DNA from 3 places in the Faecalibacterium taiwanense genome. Region 1 is predicted to be linked to each of the others. Evidence: predicted binding sites of a transcription regulator. Region 1 holds the regulator's gene; each other region holds the start of a gene.
What was found. The regulator Rex, encoded in region 1, represses fermentation and respiration genes when NADH is low (regulators of the CRP and FNR family bind a similar motif). The targets are predictions, from matches to a motif close to ATTGTTAANNNNTTAACAAT.
Positions count from the first base shown of each region.

Region 1 (5,739 bases):
AAAAAGTCCGAACAGCACATCGTGCAGGGCCTTCCATGCCGAATCTCCCTCCACAAAGGCCAGCACCACCAGCAAAAGGCCTGCAAACAGGGTGCCAAGCCCTGCCGGGAGCCGCTGTTCTGCGCGCTTTTTGCGCGATGCTGCGCGCCGTGTTGTCGTTTTACGTTTTTTTGTTGCCATGTTTCTTTGTTCCCCGCGTTTGTAGTAGACACACTATTTGATTTTATTATTGTACCACGCAGGGAAGAAAATGGCAAACCTATTGTTGTACAAAATCGGCCTTCATTTGCGTTCAATCTCTTTATACAGCCACGCCAGCGCATCCGAAAGTCCGCCCAGCTCGTCGATGAGCTTTTCCTTCACGGCCCGGCGTCCATCCAGCACGGTGCCCATGTCCATCACCAGCTCGCCGGTGTGGAGCATCAGGTCGGTGTAGCGTTTTTCGGTCATGCCGCTGTGGGCCGCTACGAAGCCGGTGATGCGCTGCTGCATCTGCTCAAAGCTGCGCATGGTCTGCGGCACCCCCAGAATGACGCCGGAATGCCGCACCGGGTGCACGGTCATGGTGGCTGTGGGCACGATGAAGCTGCGCCGGGCGCTGACGGCAAGTGGGATACCGATGGAGTGCCCGCCGCCCAGCACAAGCGTTGCACTGGGTTTGGACACGCTGGCGATCAGCTCCGCCAGCGCAAGGCCTGCTTCCACATCCCCGCCTACCGTGTTCAGCAGCACCAGCAGGCCCTCGATGCGAGGATCTTCCTGCGCGGCCACCAGCTGCGGGATGACATGCTCATACTTCGTGGTCTTCTGGCCCTGCGGCGCTTCCGAATGGCCTTCGATCTGGCCGATGACGGTCAGGCAGTGGATCACATGCTCCCCGCGGGCCAGCGTGACCGTGCCCAAATCCTCGATCTCTTCTTTTTCCAGCCGACGCGCGTCGGTCAGCTGCGTTTCATCGTTCATATGCTTTCCTCCTGCGTTTTCTGTCAGCATTCCCCAGCCTGTGCCGGGCTATGCAGACCCGCTGCAGCAAAAAAGCGGTAACATTTCATAAAAATTTTTTGAGAATGATTTGACATTCTCCATCGGTGCAGTATACTTTAAATAATTGACTGTAATATCTGCAATATGAACCCGTAAACGGATCGGGGTTTCTTTGTGCCGCATCTGTAAAGCAGGCAGCTGCGGCAAGTACTGCGATAGAGCGAAAGGAGAAAGTATTCTATGAACACTCCTGCAAGGGCTTCGCTTCCCGTTATCAAGCGTCTTCCCAAATATTACCGCTATCTGTGCTCTCTGCAGGCGGACGGCATCAACAGCATTTCTTCCCGCGAGCTGGCTGCTCAGATGGGCACCACCGCTTCGCAGGTACGGCAGGACTTCAACTGCATCGGCGATGTGAATGGCCGGCAGGGCATTGGCTACTCGGTGGAAAACCTGCTCTCCATTCTGGAAGGCCTGCTGTTCGGCAACGGCGACCGCCTGCCCACCATCCTGATCGGCTGCGGCCGTCTGGGCAAGGCAGTGAGCCGCTTTATCACCACCGACACCAACGGCTACCGCCTGATCGCCGCCTTTGATGTGGCACAGAGCGAGGTGGGCAAGGAGATCAGCGGCATCCAGATCCGCCATATCGACGAGCTGGAGTCTTTCTGTGCCGAGCATCACCCCAAGGTCGCAGTGCTCTGTGTGCCCCGCGACGGTGCGGAACAGGTCAGCGGCCGTCTGGTGGATCTGGGCATCGAGGGCTTCTGGAACTTCTCCCACTATGACCTCTCTGTGCCGTATCCCGATGTGGTGGTGGAGAACGTCCATCTGGGCGACAGCCTGATGAGCCTTGGCTACCGCCTGCGCAATCAGGACTGAACGTACCTATTGTAAGTAATAAGAGAACCCTCTCAGTCAAAGCCTGAGATGCCGCTGAACCCTCTCAGTCTCGCATACGCTCGACAGCTCCCCCGAAAGGGGAGCTTTATGAGTGGGGACGGGAAAGTTTCTGCTTCTCCGGCGAAGGACAGCCTGCCCGGAAGATGCAGAAAAGCTCCCCCATCGGGGGAGCTGGCAAAGCCGTCAGGCTTTGGCTGAGAGGGTTCTTTCTGTAAGGAGAGTTTTTCAAATGGCAAAACTGTATTTCCGTTACGGCGCGATGAACAGCGGCAAGAGCACCGCCCTGATGCAGGTAGCCCACAACTACGAAGAACAGGGGATGCGGGTGCTGATCCTCAAGCCACAGGTGGACACCAAGGGCGGCGGTGAGCTGGTGAGCCGTCTGGGCGTGCGCCGCAAGGCTGATCTGCTGATCCCGCCGGAGACGGACGTGTTCGAGGCCGTGCGCACGGCCAACGCTGACGGTGCGCCGCTGGCCTGCGTGCTGTGCGACGAGAGCCAGTTTTTCACTGCGCAGCAGGCAGAACAGCTGTTCATGGTCACGGTGGATTTGAACATTCCGGTGATCTGCTACGGCCTGCGGGCAGATTTTTCGCTCAAGGGCTTTCCCGGCTCTACCCGCCTGCTGGAGCTGGCCCACACCATCGAGGAGATGAAGACTATCTGCACCTGCGGCCGCAAGGCCATCTGCAACTGCCGCAGGGTGAACGGCAGATTCGTCTTTGAGGGCGAGCAGGTGGCCATCGATTTGGAAAACGATGTGCAGTACGTGAGCATGTGCCCCCAGTGCTATTTCAAGGCAAAGCGCGCGTTCTACGCCGAAAAAGCTGCTTCGCGGGTCGAATAAGCTTGTATACAAGGCTGCTGTGTCCAACGACACGGCAGCCTTTCTTTTTTATTCCCGGCCCACAGGCGCAGTCCACGCAGCAGCGCAAAATATGTTGCTGTCGGTGCTTCTTCACCTCCCAAAAGGGCGAAAAAGCACCGATTTCCATGCCCGAAGACCGGTGCCGGATGCCCGCCGCAAACAATTGATATATCAGAGTGAACATTTTTTGCGCTATTGATATATCAGTTCAAAGACTCCCATCCGGGCTTTTTAAGCTGGTGTTCGTCCACAATGTATGCAACGCTTCCACGTTCTGAAACGGAATGTTTACAAAATTATTGCAAAATTCGACGTTCCCCCTATGATGCATCCCAGTTTTCTATGCAAAATGGCGAAGTATACATGTTGCACAGTTTTTCGAGCCAAGTTTATTCATTTCAGCAAAGGCGTCAATTCTCGCGCGAAAACAAGAGCAATATTTGTACGTTTTTTGTTTAGATATCTGCAATTTGCGTCTTTCTTTTTGGTTGTTGTTTTGTTATCATAATTGTATACAACGGGGTATGTGCAGAACCCCGTGCGAGATGATGTTTTCTGTATTTAGGAGGAGAACGAAAATGAGCAAGGCAATTTCTCGTCGTGATTTCATGAAGGTCACCGGCGCTGTGGGCGCTGCCGGCCTTCTGGCTGCCTGCGGCGGCAACTCTGCCGCATCCAGCTCTGCTGCTTCCACCGCTTCTTCCGCTCCCGCTGCTTCTGCAGACGAGAGCCTGGCACTGTCTGACGGCCCTGTTTCCATGACCATCAGCTGGTGGGGCGGCGACAGCCGTCACGAGGCTTACCAGAACGCCATCAAGGAGTTCCAGGCTGAGCACACCAACATCACCATCGAACCCACCTTCGCCGCATGGTCCGGCTGGGAAGAGAAGATGGCAGCTGCCTTCATCGCTGGCAACGCACAGGATGTGTGCCAGGTGAACTGGAACTGGCTGTACAACTACTCTGCCGACGGCAGCAAGTTCGTGGACCTGAACACTGTTTCCAAGTTCCTGGATCTGACCCAGTGGGATGACGCTGCCATGGACGCCTGCTACGTTGCAAACAGCCAGCAGTGCGTGCCCGTTTCCATGACCGGCCGTATCTTCTTCTGGAACATGACCACCTTCAACAAGGCTGGCATCACCGAAGTTCCCAAGTCTCTGGATGATCTGATGGCTGCCGGCAAGGCATTCAAGGAGAAGCTGGGCGACGATTACTACCCCATGCATCTGGGCGCATACGACCGTATGATCCTGATGGTGTTCTACCTCGAGTCCAAGTACGGCAAGGACTGGGCTGACCCCGTCACCTCTACCCTGAACTACACCGAGGACGAGATCGCTGAGGGCATCGACTTCATCAAGAGCCTGGTGGATGGCCACGTCATGATGAACCTGAAGACCTACTACTCCGCAAACTCTGATACCGCTACCCACCAGTCCAACGAGTGGATCACCGGTAAGATCGCAGGCATCTTCGAGTGGGATTCCGCTGCTTCCAAGTACTCCTCCGCTCTGGATGATGCCAACAAGGACGGCTTCACCGTTGGCGAAGAGATCAAGTTCGGCGACAACAACGGCGGCTTCTCCAAGGTCTCCATGGGTCTGGCCATCACCAAGACCAGCAAGTGCGTTGCCGAGGCTGCTACCCTGATCAACTTCCTGCTGAACGAGGAGAAGGGCGCTTCCATCATGGGTTCCGAGTGCGGCATCCCCGCTTCCAAGGCTGGTCTGGCTGCTGCTCAGGCTGCCGGCGCTGTCAAGGATCTGGTGGCTGAGGCAAATGCCAAGGTCATGGCCTTCACCACCAACAAGCTGGATCCCCTGTTCGAGAACAACGACCTGAAGGCTTCCGGCACCGGCATCTATCAGGAAGTGTTTGATACCGTTGACTACGACGGCGTTGCCGGCGCAGACGTTGTTGACACCCTGCTGGACGGCATGGAGTCTGTTGGTTACACCATCGGCTAAGTTACATTTTTGAGTGCCGCCGTGTGCGGTCACGCACAGAAAAGGGCACCCTTTGACTGAACCTGAGGGGCACCTGCCGCCCGACCGGCAGATGCCCCTTTTTTGTCAAAGATATATTACAAAATCTTGACAAAGCTGTATCCAGTCTGTTACCCCTTCGTCCGTCTCATGCTCCGAAATTCCTTAAAAAGGAGGATTTCCCAGATGAAAGAAAGCAATGCTCCCGCCATCGGGCGTACCCCGTTCCAGAAATGGCTGGACAAATATCAGGGTCTGTTTTATCTGATCCCCTGGATCATCGGCTTCGTCGTCTTTAAGGCAGTTCCCTTCGGTCAGTCGCTGTACTACAGCTTCACCGATATGAACTTCTTCAAGAGCGGCACCCAGTTCGTTGGTCTGGCCAACTACATCACGGCCTTTACCACCACCAAGATCACCAAGGCACTGCTCATCACCTTCAAGTACGCTTTCATCACCGTGCCTCTGAAGCTGGTCTTTGCGCTGTTCATCGCATACATCCTGAACTTCAAGATCGCATGCGTCAACCTGTTCCGCACGGTGTACTACATTCCCTCCATTCTGGGCGGCTCTGTTGCAATCGCCGTTCTGTGGAAGGCTGTGTTCAGTGTGGACGGCCTGCTCAACACCGTGCTGCGCGCTGTCACCTTTGGTCTGGTGCAGGGCCCCGAGTGGCTGTCTGACCCCAGCTACGCGCTGTGGATCATCTGCTTCCTGCGTATCTGGCAGTTCGGTTCCGCCATGGTGCTGTTCCTGGCCGCTCTGAAGGGCGTGCCTGCAGACCTGTACGAAGCCGCTACCATTGATGGTGCCGGCAAGTGGCGTCAGTTCTTCTCCATCACCGTTCCGATGATCACCCCCATCATCTTCTACAATCTGGTCACTCAGATCTGCCAGGCTTTCCAGGAGTTCAATGGCCCCTACATCATCACCAACGGCGGCCCCCGTGGTTCCACCACGCTGATCTCTCTGCTGGTTTACAACTACGCATTCAAG
Region 1 covers NZ_CP155552.1:2,569,990-2,575,728, forward strand. Annotated here, with positions in the region: gene PXT33_RS12710 (DNA translocase FtsK) at 1-180, opposite strand, end outside; gene PXT33_RS12715 (ClpP family protease) at 283-993, opposite strand; gene PXT33_RS12720 (redox-sensing transcriptional repressor Rex) at 1,225-1,866, shown strand; gene PXT33_RS12725 (thymidine kinase) at 2,117-2,734, shown strand; gene PXT33_RS12730 (ABC transporter substrate-binding protein) at 3,334-4,725, shown strand; gene PXT33_RS12735 (carbohydrate ABC transporter permease) at 4,930-5,739, shown strand, end outside.

Region 2 (5,739 bases), 520 kb from region 1:
GAGTATCTGCGCCGCATCCTGCGCAAGCAGGCGGGCGATGGCTCCGGCCTGATCTACGGCATGGGCCACGCGGTGTACACCATCAGCGACCCTCGTGAGGTGGTCCTGAAGCAGCGCGCCCGCCATCTGGCCTACGACAAAGGCTTTGAGGAAGAGTATAATATGCTGTGCAGCATCGAACGGCTGGCCCCCGGCATCTTTGCCGAGGAAAAGGGCAGCACCAAGCCGGTGTGCGCCAACGTGGACCTGTTCAGCGGCCTGATCTACAACATGCTGGGCATCTCTGAGGATATCTACACCCCGCTGTTCGCCATTGCCCGTGTGCCCGGCTGGTGTGCACACCGCGTGGAAGAGGTGGTATTCGCCAACCGTATCATTCGTCCCGCTTACAAGTATCTGGGCGTGCGCCAGAAATATAAGCCGATCGAGGAACGCTGATGAATCCTTCTGTTTTGTTCGTTTTTATCCTGAGCATTCTGCTGGGCGTGCTGCGCGCGGCAGACCTTGCCTTTGGCACCGATGCCGTCACCGGTCTGTGCGTGGTCGGCTCGGTGTGGTGGCGCTATCTGGCACTGGGTATCGTGGTGCTGGCTGCAGTGCTTGTGGGCCGTACACAGCCTTCCCACTCGGAAGCGGTGCGTAGCCGCAGGCCGCTGGCCGGTATTCTGGCTTTTGTCGGTGCAGTATGTTTTCTGGCCGCAGCGGGTGCACAGATCGCGCTGGGCGCAGCTTCCGGTCTGGGCGGCTTTGTGCGGTGCATTCTGGAATGCCTGTGCTCCGCGTGGCTCAGCACCATGGGCCGCTGCTGGCTCAGCCCCAACGAGTGGAAAAAGCCCTTTGGTGGGCTGTATCTGGCCGTGGCGGGCAGTCTGCTGTTCTACTGGAACGTGCTGCTGCGCTTTATGGAGAACAGCTCCAGCTGGCACCGCGTGATCCCTACAGCGGCGGTGTGGCAGGCGCTTGCGGCACTGGTGTTTTTGGCAGCGCTGGCCCGGGCACTGCATGTCCCGCAGCCGGGCAATGGCAAAACACTGTGCGCAGCCGGGCTTGCCGCATTTGCACTTTGCCTGTGCTGGCAGCTGCCCTATGTACTGGTTTTGATGAGCGGCCTGAGCTGGGCCGCACCGGCTGTCTGGCCGGAGATCTTTGCCGGACTGGGCCTTTGCTGCGTGGGCGGCATTGGCGGAGCGTGCGTTGCAGCCTGCTTGAACGGGGAGAGCTGACAAAAATGTTGGCACTCTGTTGGCGCAATTGCCGAAAAGCAGGGAATGAAAGGAATTAAAATCGTACAAAAGCAAAAAATGCAGTGAATGTCTTGTTAATTTTTTGGCAGACACTTGAAACTTTCTGCGTTTTGGTCTAAAATAAAGATACCGTGATTTATCCGATTATGGGTAAAATAATTAGGAGGTACTATTAACATGGCTGTTAGAGTTGCTATCAATGGTTTCGGTCGTATTGGTCGTCTGGCTTTCCGTCAGATGTTTGATGCTGAGGGTTACGAGGTCGTCGCAATCAACGACCTGACCAGCCCCAAGATGCTGGCTCACCTGCTGAAGTACGATACTGCTCAGGGTTCTTTCTGCGGCAAGATCGGCGAGGGCAAGCACACCGTCGAGGCTACCGAGGACTCCATCATTGTTGACGGCAAGGAGATCAAGATCTACGCTGTTAAGGACGCAAAGGACGCTCCCTGGGGCGAACTGAACGTTGATGTCGTTCTGGAGTGCACCGGCTTCTACACCAGCAAGGAGAAGAGCATGGCTCACATTCAGGCTGGCGCAAAGAAGGTCGTTATCTCTGCTCCCGCAGGCAACGATCTGAAGACCATTGTCTTCTCCGTCAACGAGAAGACCCTGACCGCTGAGGATCAGGTCATTTCTGCTGCTTCCTGCACCACCAACTGCCTGGCTCCCATGGCTAACACCCTGAACAAGACCTACCCCATCGTCTCCGGCATCATGACCACTGTTCATGCTTACACCGGCGACCAGATGATCCTGGATGGTCCTCAGCGCAAGGGCGATCTGCGCCGTGCTCGTGCTGGCGCACAGAACATCGTTCCCAACACCACCGGCGCTGCTAAGGCTATCGGCCTGGTCATCCCCGAGCTGAACGGCAAGCTGATCGGTTCTGCTCAGCGTGTGCCTGTTCCCACCGGTTCTACCACCATTCTGGTTGCTGTCGTCAAGGGCAAGGACGTCACCAAGGAGTCCATCAATGCTGCTATGAAGGCTGCTACTTCTGAGTCCTTCGGCTACAACGAGGATCAGATCGTTTCTTCCGATGTCATCGGCATGCGTTACGGCTCTCTGTTCGATGCTACCCAGACCATGGTCGCTAAGATCGACGACGACACCTATCAGGTTCAGGTCGTGTCTTGGTACGACAACGAGAACTCCTACACCTCTCAGATGGTCCGTACCATTAAGTACTTCGCTGAGAACTGCTAATCACAGCTCTACGCTCAAAAGTGCTTGAGATGCCGTGCTGAAGGACAACTAGTATTGGCTTTGCTGATACGAACATGCTGTGATTGGTACGACAACAGGATAACGAGTTCAACACCCTTCCTTTTGCGGGTTTCCGTGAGAAGAAGGGTGTTTTTTTGCTACAAAAAAGCAATGGAACGAGTTCCTTTCTAAAATGAATAGGTTGCAACAAAAAGACGGAATAAAGTACGGAAATCTTAGCCATGATGCAGGCAATGATACAGCTGCAAAGTATTGTACCCCAGAGGAAAAAATGGTAAAATATTTTTAGTGTCAATAAATACATTTACGAAATTGATATTGATGATTCTGGAAATAAAATGTCAATGAATTGCGGCGTAAATCAGTCAAAAACCTGGGCGTAAATGCGTCCGGGCTTTTTCTGATGTAAAGGAAACCGGGCCGGAGTTTGGCACGGTATGGGGATGAGATCCCTAAATGGGGAAAGCGACAGGAAAGGGAAAATGAAAGAGAAATTGAGGCTTGCTGTTTTTGGCCACAAAAGGTGGTCGAGAGAGGGCGGCGTGGAGATCGTGGTAAAAGAGCTGTGCACACGGATGGCGCAGCAGGGCTGTCAGGTGACATGCTACAACAGAGCAGGCCATCATGTGAGCGGTGCGGAATATGACGATGCTGGTAAAACGGAGTACGAGGGAATCCGTCAGAAGTCTGTTCCGACCATTGAACGGCGCGGGGCTAGAGATATAATACGCGGCTGTCATAATAGGGACAAGGGTACGGCAGAGAACGAAAGGCTCCGCGACCCGAAGTTCATATTTTCTTACCCGAAGAATGAACGAATGATCTTTCTGAGCGGCAGAAATGCCGCACAGGAAGAAATCTCGACCATGAGGGTGGGGTGACAGCCAGCGGACAGGTGCACGAGCCTATCCGCTCTTTGTGTTGACCGAGATATTGATGAAGAAATTGAGTGGGATTGTGGGAAAGATTTATGAGTAAGAAACTTGCGATTGCGATGTTCGGACAGAAGCGATTATCGAGAGAAGGCGGAGTAGAAATCGTTGTCAAAGAGCTCTGCACCCGAATGGTACAGAATGGTTGTGACGTGACCTGCTACAACAGAGCAGGCCATCATGTGAGTGGTGCAGAATATGACGATGCTGGTAAAACGGAGTACGAGGGAATCCGTCAGAAGTTTGTTCCGACCATTGAACGACGCGGACTTGCTGCAGTCAGCTCCTCCGCATTTGCGGCACTTTATAGTGCATTTGGAAAATACGATGTGGTGCATATCCATGCAGAAGGTCCTGCCTTTTTCTGTTGGATACCAAAACTTTTTGGCAAGCGTGTAATCTGCACTATTCACGGTTTGGACTGGGCCCGCGAAAAATGGAAATTTGGCGTTGGATCAAAATTTATCCGGCAGGGTGAAAAAAATGCTGCGAAATATGCGGACGAGGTCATTGTTCTGAGCAAAGGAGTGCAGGACTATTTTAAGGAAACTTATGGAAGAGAAACACACTTTATCCCTAATGGCGTGAATAGGCCGCAGATTCGGGAAGCAAAGCTGATCACAGATCATTTTGGACTGGAAAAAGATTCCTACATATTGTTCCTCGGGCGTCTGGTGCCGGAGAAGGGGATTCGATATCTGGTTGAGGCATTCAAGAATGTTAAGACAGAAAAAACTGGTCATTGCAGGTGGCTCCAGCGATACGGATTCCTTTATGGAGGAATTGAAAGAACTGGCGAAGGGTGACGATCGGATTCTATTTACCGGGTTTGTGCAGGGAGCAATGTTGGATGAACTATACAGCAATGCTTACATTTACACGCTGCCGTCTGATCTGGAAGGAATGCCATTAAGTCTACTGGAGGCAATGAGCTACGGCAATTGCTGTCTGGTTTCCGATATTCCGGAATGCGCAGAGGTTGTGGAAGATAAGGCATTGATTTTCAAAAAGTCAGATGTAGAGGACTTGCGAGAAAAACTGCAAGAGGCTTGTGACCATCCTGAAATGGTTATGAAAATGAAGAATCAGGCAGCTGACTTTATCTGCGAGAAATATAACTGGGATCAACAAATCATCAATGGTTCGATGACAGTACGAAGAAGTGGAATCGAAATGCTTTGTTTGATGCAGTCTGGAATGGTGACAGCGAAGGCATTACCAAGGAAATGAATGCTCTGCTCCGGCGCACCATAAGCTACCATGACTATCGGGAAGACTTCTATCATGCTTTCCTTGCGGGCATCTTCACAGGTGCCGGATATATGGTGGATTCCAATAAGGAACATCTGGCCTATGAAAAAACGAATCAAGAAGAACGAAAAGAGCAGCCAACATAGAAGTCAGAATTTTCTTTTTTCCCCTTTAGCAGAGATGGCTTCTGAGGCCAAAATGTGACCCAGTAGGTCACATTTCAAGGAACAAGTGACCTGCTGGGTCACAGAAAAATTATCTGATATCCATGAATATGTGGGGGGGTGACTCCGGATTTTCTGGATGTATTGGAGGAAGGCTTCAAAGAATTCTTTGAAAAAGAAGTGTCGAATAATCCTCTGAAAGCAGAATATTTTCAGGAAGTATAAGGCGAGCGGCTATGCTGGTGTGGAAGCAATTTTTGAGCGGGATCAGCGGAACCAGAAGTTCATATGGGGAATGTATGACCGCATTTGCGGAATGTTCTGCCGGAAAACACGGTAAGGCTGCGGCTTTCGGTCAAAATACACACATTTCCGTGCATCAGCGGCAAATGTTTGTTAAACTATTATCTATCTTGCTACCTTGCAATGTGCACGGTTTTTGTTTATAATAGTAGAGTAACGGGGCAAGATCCCCCGAATGCGAGCGAAACTCTAGTTCAGAAATTAAAACTTGAGAGGAGTTTATTACCATGGGTTTAGGTAAGAAGACGATCGACGATCAGAACTACTGCGGCAAGAAGGTGCTTGTCCGTTGCGATTTCAACGTCCCGATGAAGGACGGTGTGATCACCAACGAGAACCGCATCAATGCAGCTCTGCCCACCATCCAGAAGCTGGTCAACGATGGCGCAAAGGTCATCCTGTGCAGCCATCTGGGCAAGCCCAAGAACGGCCCCGAGGCAAAGTTCAGCCTGGCACCCGTTGCTGTGGCTCTGAGCGCAAAGCTGGGCAAGACCGTTGTGTTTGCTGACGACGACAACGTTGTGGGCGAGAACGCAAAGGCTGCTGTTGCTGCCATGAACAACGGCGATGTCGTTCTGCTGCAGAACACCCGTTTCCGCAAGGAAGAGACCAAGA
Region 2 covers NZ_CP155552.1:2,050,691-2,056,429, reverse strand. Annotated here, with positions in the region: gene PXT33_RS10170 (citrate synthase) at 1-438, shown strand, start outside; gene PXT33_RS10165 (hypothetical protein) at 438-1,223, shown strand; gene gap (type I glyceraldehyde-3-phosphate dehydrogenase) at 1,422-2,453, shown strand; gene PXT33_RS10155 (hypothetical protein) at 2,957-3,355, shown strand; gene PXT33_RS10150 (glycosyltransferase family 4 protein) at 3,445-4,212, shown strand; gene PXT33_RS10145 (glycosyltransferase family 4 protein) at 4,124-4,636, shown strand; gene PXT33_RS10140 (phosphoglycerate kinase) at 5,352-5,739, shown strand, end outside.
Region 2: gap (type I glyceraldehyde-3-phosphate dehydrogenase) is a predicted target of Rex. The motif match lies at 1,315-1,334, and genes of this name have one in related genera.

Region 3 (5,739 bases), 1.2 Mb from region 1:
CAGAGTAGCCATAGCCAGCTGGAAGCCGCGGCCACGCACACCCAGCATACGGTCAGCAGGGATGCGGCAGTCCTCAAAGATCAGCTCGCAGGTGGAAGAACCGCGGATGCCCATCTTGTCCTCAGCCTTACCGACAGAGAAGCCCGGGTCGGTGCGCTCCACGATAAAGGCGGAGCACTGCTTGGTGGGACGGCCCTTCTTGTCGGGCACGATATCGGTGACAGCAATAACGATAAAGACGTTTGCGTAGCCGGCGTTGGTGATGAAGATCTTGGAACCGTTCAGGATCCAATCACCGGTCTCGGGGTCCTGCTTTGCAAAGGTCTGCTGACCCTGTGCATCGGTGCCGGCACCCGGCTCAGTCAGGCCGAAAGCACCCAGCCACTCACCGCTGCACAGCTTGGGCAGATACTTTGCCTTCTGCTCGGGAGTACCATTTTCATAAATAGGAGCAGCACACAGGCTGGTGTGAGCAGAGACGATGACACCGGTGGTGCCGCAGACCTTGCTCAGCTCTTCCACTGCCATGACGTAGGACAGCACATCGCCGCCTGCACCGCCGACCTCAGTCGGGAAATAAATGCCCATCATGCCGAGCTTGCCCATCTTTTCGACGGTCTCTTTGGGGAAGTACTCTTCCGCATCAACCTTCTTTGCCAGGGGCTTGACTTCGTTCTCAGCAAACTCGCGGTACATTTTCTGTACCATCTGCTGCTGCTTGGACAGAGTAAAATCCATCGCTATATCCTCCTAACGGGTCTTTTTCATTTACCGGAATTGCCCGGTGCAAACAAATTCCTCCCGGCCGCTTTTCCACGGTCGGGAGAAACGTTTATCAGAATTTACAGCTGGTCAACAGGGGTCTTGGTGCGGTCTGCGTTGTAAACGTAGAAGCCCTTGCCGCTCTTGCAGCCCAGGTTGCCGCCACGGACCATCTTACGGATCAGCGGGCAGGCACGGTACTTGCTGTCGCCGGTCTCCTTGTACAGCACATCCATGATGGCCAGGCAGATATCCAGGCCGATGAAGTCGCCCAGCTCCAGGGGACCCATGGGGTGGTTGGCACCCAGCTTCATAGCGGTGTCGATGCCGGCGATATCGGAAACGCCTTCCATCTTGATGAAAGCAGCTTCGTTGATCATGGGGATCAGGATGCGGTTGACGACGAAGCCTGCAGCCTCATTGACCTGAACCGGCTGCTTGCCGATGGCAACAGAGATCTCCTTGATCTTCTCAACGGTCTCAGCGGGAGTGTTGCAGCCTGCGATGACCTCGATCAGCTTCATGCGGTCTGCGGGGTTAAAGAAGTGCATGCCGACCAGCGGACGGCTAACGCCCTTGCCGATCTCGGTGATGGACAGAGAAGAAGTGTTGGAAGCGAAGATGCACTCGGGCTTGCAGATCTTATCCAGCTCGCCGAAGGTGGTCTGCTTGACCTTCATATCCTCAAAAGCAGCCTCAACGACCAGATCGCAGTCAGCGCACAGGTCTTCCTTCAGGCCCGGGGTGATGGCAGCAACGATAGCGTCTGCCTTTTCCTGCGTCATCTTTCCCTTGGCAACCAGCTTCTCGTAGCCCTTCTTGATCTTTGCCAGACCATTCTCGGCCCACTCCTGCTTGATGTCGCACAGAGCAACGGTGTTGCCCTCAACCTGTGCAAATGCCTTTGCGATGCCCTGGCCCATGGTGCCAGCGCCGATAACACCGATCTTCATAGGAAACCTCTCCTTTAATATCAAAAATTATGTAGTAATGGATTAGTTGTTGGTGAACACTGCCTTGGGCTTCGGCTTCTCACGGCTCAGGAAGCAGGCCATGCCTTCCTTCTGGTCGTGGGTCTCGAAGCAGCTGCCGAACAGCTTTTCCTCGACCTCAACAGCCTTCTCGATGGGCAGGCTGATGCCGCCGTTGATTGCCTTCTTGCAGTTGCGTACAGCGATGGGTGCATTCTTTGCGATCTTGCCGGCCAGCTTCAGCACGTTCTCCATCAGTTCAGCCTGAGGATACACAGCGTTCACCAGACCAATGCGCAGAGCCTCGTCCGCCTTGATGTTCAGTGCAGAGTAGACCAGCTGCTTTGCCATACCCATGCCGACCAGACGTGCCAGACGCTGGGTGCCGCCGAAGCCCGGGGTGATGCCCAGACCCACTTCCGGCTGGCCGAACACAGCGTTGTCAGAGCAGATGCGGATGTCGCAGCTCATAGCCAGCTCGTTGCCGCCGCCCAGTGCAAAGCCGTTCACGGCTGCAATAACGGGGATGGGGAAGCTCTCAATCATCAGGAACACATCATTGCCCAGCTTGCCGAAGGCCTCACCCTCTGCCTTGGTCATGGTGCTCATGGAACCGATATCTGCACCTGCCACGAAGCTCTTGTCGCCTTCGCCGGTCAGAACGATGCAGCGGACAGTCTCCTGATCCACAGCCTCAAAAGCTGCCTTCAGGTCTGCCAGAACTTCGGGATTCAGGGCATTCAGTGCCTTGGGGCGGTCGATGGTAATGATCTCAACTGCACCCTGCACCTCGGTTTTTACAAATGCCATTGTGAAAACCTCCTATTCAAATCTTATCAATTATCACAAACAGCCCCCGGATGGAGGAAAGGCTCTCCGGTTTCCTTCCCCGTCCGGGTCTGTCATTCAGTCAGGATTCCAAGAGGTGGAACTTAGTCCATCTCAACGATGGTAGCGCAGCCCATGCCGCCGCCGATGCACAGGGTAGCCAGGCCCTTGTGTGCACCGCGATGCTTCATAGCATACAGCAGGGTGACCAGGATACGAGCGCCGGAAGCGCCGACCGGGTGGCCCAGAGCAATTGCGCCGCCGTTGACGTTCACCTTGCTCATATCAAAGTTCAGAGCCTGGCTGACAGCCACAGACTGAGCAGCAAATGCCTCGTTGGCCTCGATCAGATCCATGTCAGCAACAGTCAGGCCGGTCTTTGCCATGACCTTCTTGGTAGCGGCGATGGGGCCCAGGCCCATGACTTCGGGCTCAACGCCTGCCAGAGCACCGGCGACCCAGGTAGCCAGAGGCTTCACGCCCAGCTCCTTAGCCTTCTCCTCGCTCATGATGACCAGAGCAGCAGCACCGTCATTGATGGCGGAAGAGTTGCCGGCGGTCACGATGCCGTCCTTGGTGAAAGCGGGCTTCAGCTTTGCCAGCACTTCAGGAGCGCTCAGACGGGGGCCTTCATCAGTATCGAACACGGTGTCGCCCTTCTTGCCCTTGATCACAACGGGAACGATCTCGTCCTTGAAAGCGCCGTCCTTGATGGCCTTGTCAGCCTTCAGCTGGCTGTTGTATGAGAACTCGTCCAGCATCTCACGGGTGATGGGGCTGTAGCCGTACTTCTTCTGATAAGTCTCGTTGGTGCAGACATTCTCAGCGGTCATGCCCATGTGCTTGTTGAAGCCGCAGGCATCCCACAGAGCATCGTTGACCATGGTATCCACGATCTCGCTCTTGCCCATAGGAGCGCCCATGCGGTAGCCGTAACGAGCCTTCTGCAGTGCGAAGGGAGCCATGTCCATGTTCTCCATGCCGCCTGCGACCACGATATCAGCATCGCCAGCCTCGATCATCTGAGCAGCCATATTGACGCAGTTCAGACCGGAGCCACACACCACGTTGACGGTGACAGCCGGGGTCTCGATGGGCAGACCAGCCTTCAGAGCAGCCTGACGTGCAACGTTCTGGCCCAGACCAGCCTGAATGACACAGCCCATGTAGACATGATCGACCTGCTCAGGTGCGACGTTTGCACGGTTCAGGGCTTCCTTGATGACAATGGAGCCCAGCTCAACTGCGGGAACGTTTGCCAGAGTGCCGCCGAACTTGCCAATAGCGGTACGGCATGCAGATGCGATAACGATCTTTTTCATGTGAATAGCCTCCTGAATTGTGTATGTGTTACTTTTCGTAAGCCATTTTTATCAAAACGCCCGTAAGCGCTTTTACAAATTAGGTCTCGGGGTCTTTTTTCTGCCGGATCAGCGCATACTTTTCGTTGACCGCCTTTTCCACATTGGGTGTGACGAACTTACCGATGTCGCTGCCGTAGTAAGCTGCCTCTTTTACAATGGTGGAAGAAAGGTAGCTCCACTTGATGCTCGTTGCCAGAAACATGGTCTCGATGCCGGGCATCAGTGCATGATTGGTCTGCGCAAGCTGGATCTCGTTTTCAAAATCCGTCACCGCCCGCAGGCCCCGCACCATCACCGAAGCGTGCCGTTTCTTGGCGAACTCCACGGTCAGGCCGTCGAAGCTCTCCACCGAAACATTCTGGATGCCTTTGCAGCATTCCTTTAGAAGCTCCACGCGTTCCTCCACGGTGAACAGCGGATTCTTTGCGCTGTTGTTGAGCACCGCCACGATCAGATGATCGTTGATCTTTGCTGCGCGCTTGATGATATCGAGATGCCCTTTTGTGACCGGATCGAACGAACCGGGATAAACTGCTGTTGCCATCGTCTGGTGTCCTCCTTGAGCGCTGTGAAAAGCGCGTTTTGGTTCTGCCATGATAGCACTTTCCAGTCTTGGGTGCAAGATTTTTGTGCAAGCTGTACGTTTTATCGTTAAAATTTAAACAATCAATGTCGTGTTGCATCGCAGCTGCTTGCTACGCTATAAGTAAACCATATCGTCAAAATTTTATCAAGTCCTTTTGCAAAGATTTTGGTTTTTCAGCACCAAACAATCGTCCAAAAACTCCGCGAATTTTGTCCATATTGCCAGTCGGTCAAAATTTTCTCGATAAACTATTGATTCTACACATTGTTAATGTTATAACTAAGTTGTGCAGATCTGCTGCCCTGTCCGACAGCTGCCTTCTGCTGGTTATCAGGATATCATCCGCCTGTGTCAGAGCTGTGTTCAAATTGCCAACAGGTGGTAAACATCCTGCAAAGATTTGTCCGTGCAGGAAGAGTAAATGATAAATTTACAATTCCTTTATGTTATTATAGGAGAGGATGGTTTATAATGGATTTTACGGAACTGTATGCTCAGAAGAAAATGACCGCCGCTCAGGCTGCCGCACTGGTCAAAAGCGGTGACTGGGTGGATTACGGCTGGGCTGTGAACACCCCTGTGGCGGTGGATGCCGAGATCGCAAAGCGTCTGCCTGAGCTGGAAGGTGTCAACTTCCGCGGCGGCATCCTGATGTGGGTGCCCGCGATCTTCCAGATCGACGATCCCGCTGCACACATGACATGGAACAGCTGGCATATGGGCGGCATTGAGCGCAAGGCCATTGCACAGGGCTTCTCCTTCTACTCCCCCATCCGTTATTCCGAGCTGCCCCGCTACTACCGCGAAAGCCCGGATCCGCTGGATGTGGCGGTGTTCCAGGTGACCCCCATGGACGAGCACGGCTACTTCAACTTCGGCCCCAGTGCATCTCATCTGGGTGCTGTGTGCGAAAAAGCCAAGAAGATCATCGTTGAGGTCAACAAGAACATGCCCCGCTGCCTTGGCGGCATGGAGAACTGCATCCACATTTCTCAGGTCACCGGCATCGTGGAAGGCGAGAACCCGCCCATCGGCCAGATGGCCGCTCCCGGTGCTGCTACCGAAGTGGATCTGAAGGTTGCCAACCTGATCGTTCCGCAGATTCCCAACGGTGCCTGCCTGCAGCTGGGCATCGGCGGTATGCCCAATGCCATCGGCAGCCTGATCGCACAGAGCGATTTGAAGGATCTGGGCGTGCACACCGAAATGTATGTGGATGCCTTTGTGG
Region 3 covers NZ_CP155552.1:1,385,094-1,390,832, reverse strand. Annotated here, with positions in the region: gene PXT33_RS07040 (acyl-CoA dehydrogenase family protein) at 1-738, opposite strand, end outside; gene PXT33_RS07035 (3-hydroxyacyl-CoA dehydrogenase family protein) at 843-1,715, opposite strand; gene PXT33_RS07030 (enoyl-CoA hydratase-related protein) at 1,758-2,543, opposite strand; gene PXT33_RS07025 (acetyl-CoA C-acetyltransferase) at 2,666-3,883, opposite strand; gene coaD (pantetheine-phosphate adenylyltransferase) at 3,963-4,469, opposite strand; gene PXT33_RS07015 (butyryl-CoA:acetate CoA-transferase) at 4,983-5,739, shown strand, end outside.
Region 3: PXT33_RS07015 (butyryl-CoA:acetate CoA-transferase) is a predicted target of Rex. The motif match lies at 4,775-4,794, and genes of this name have one in related genera.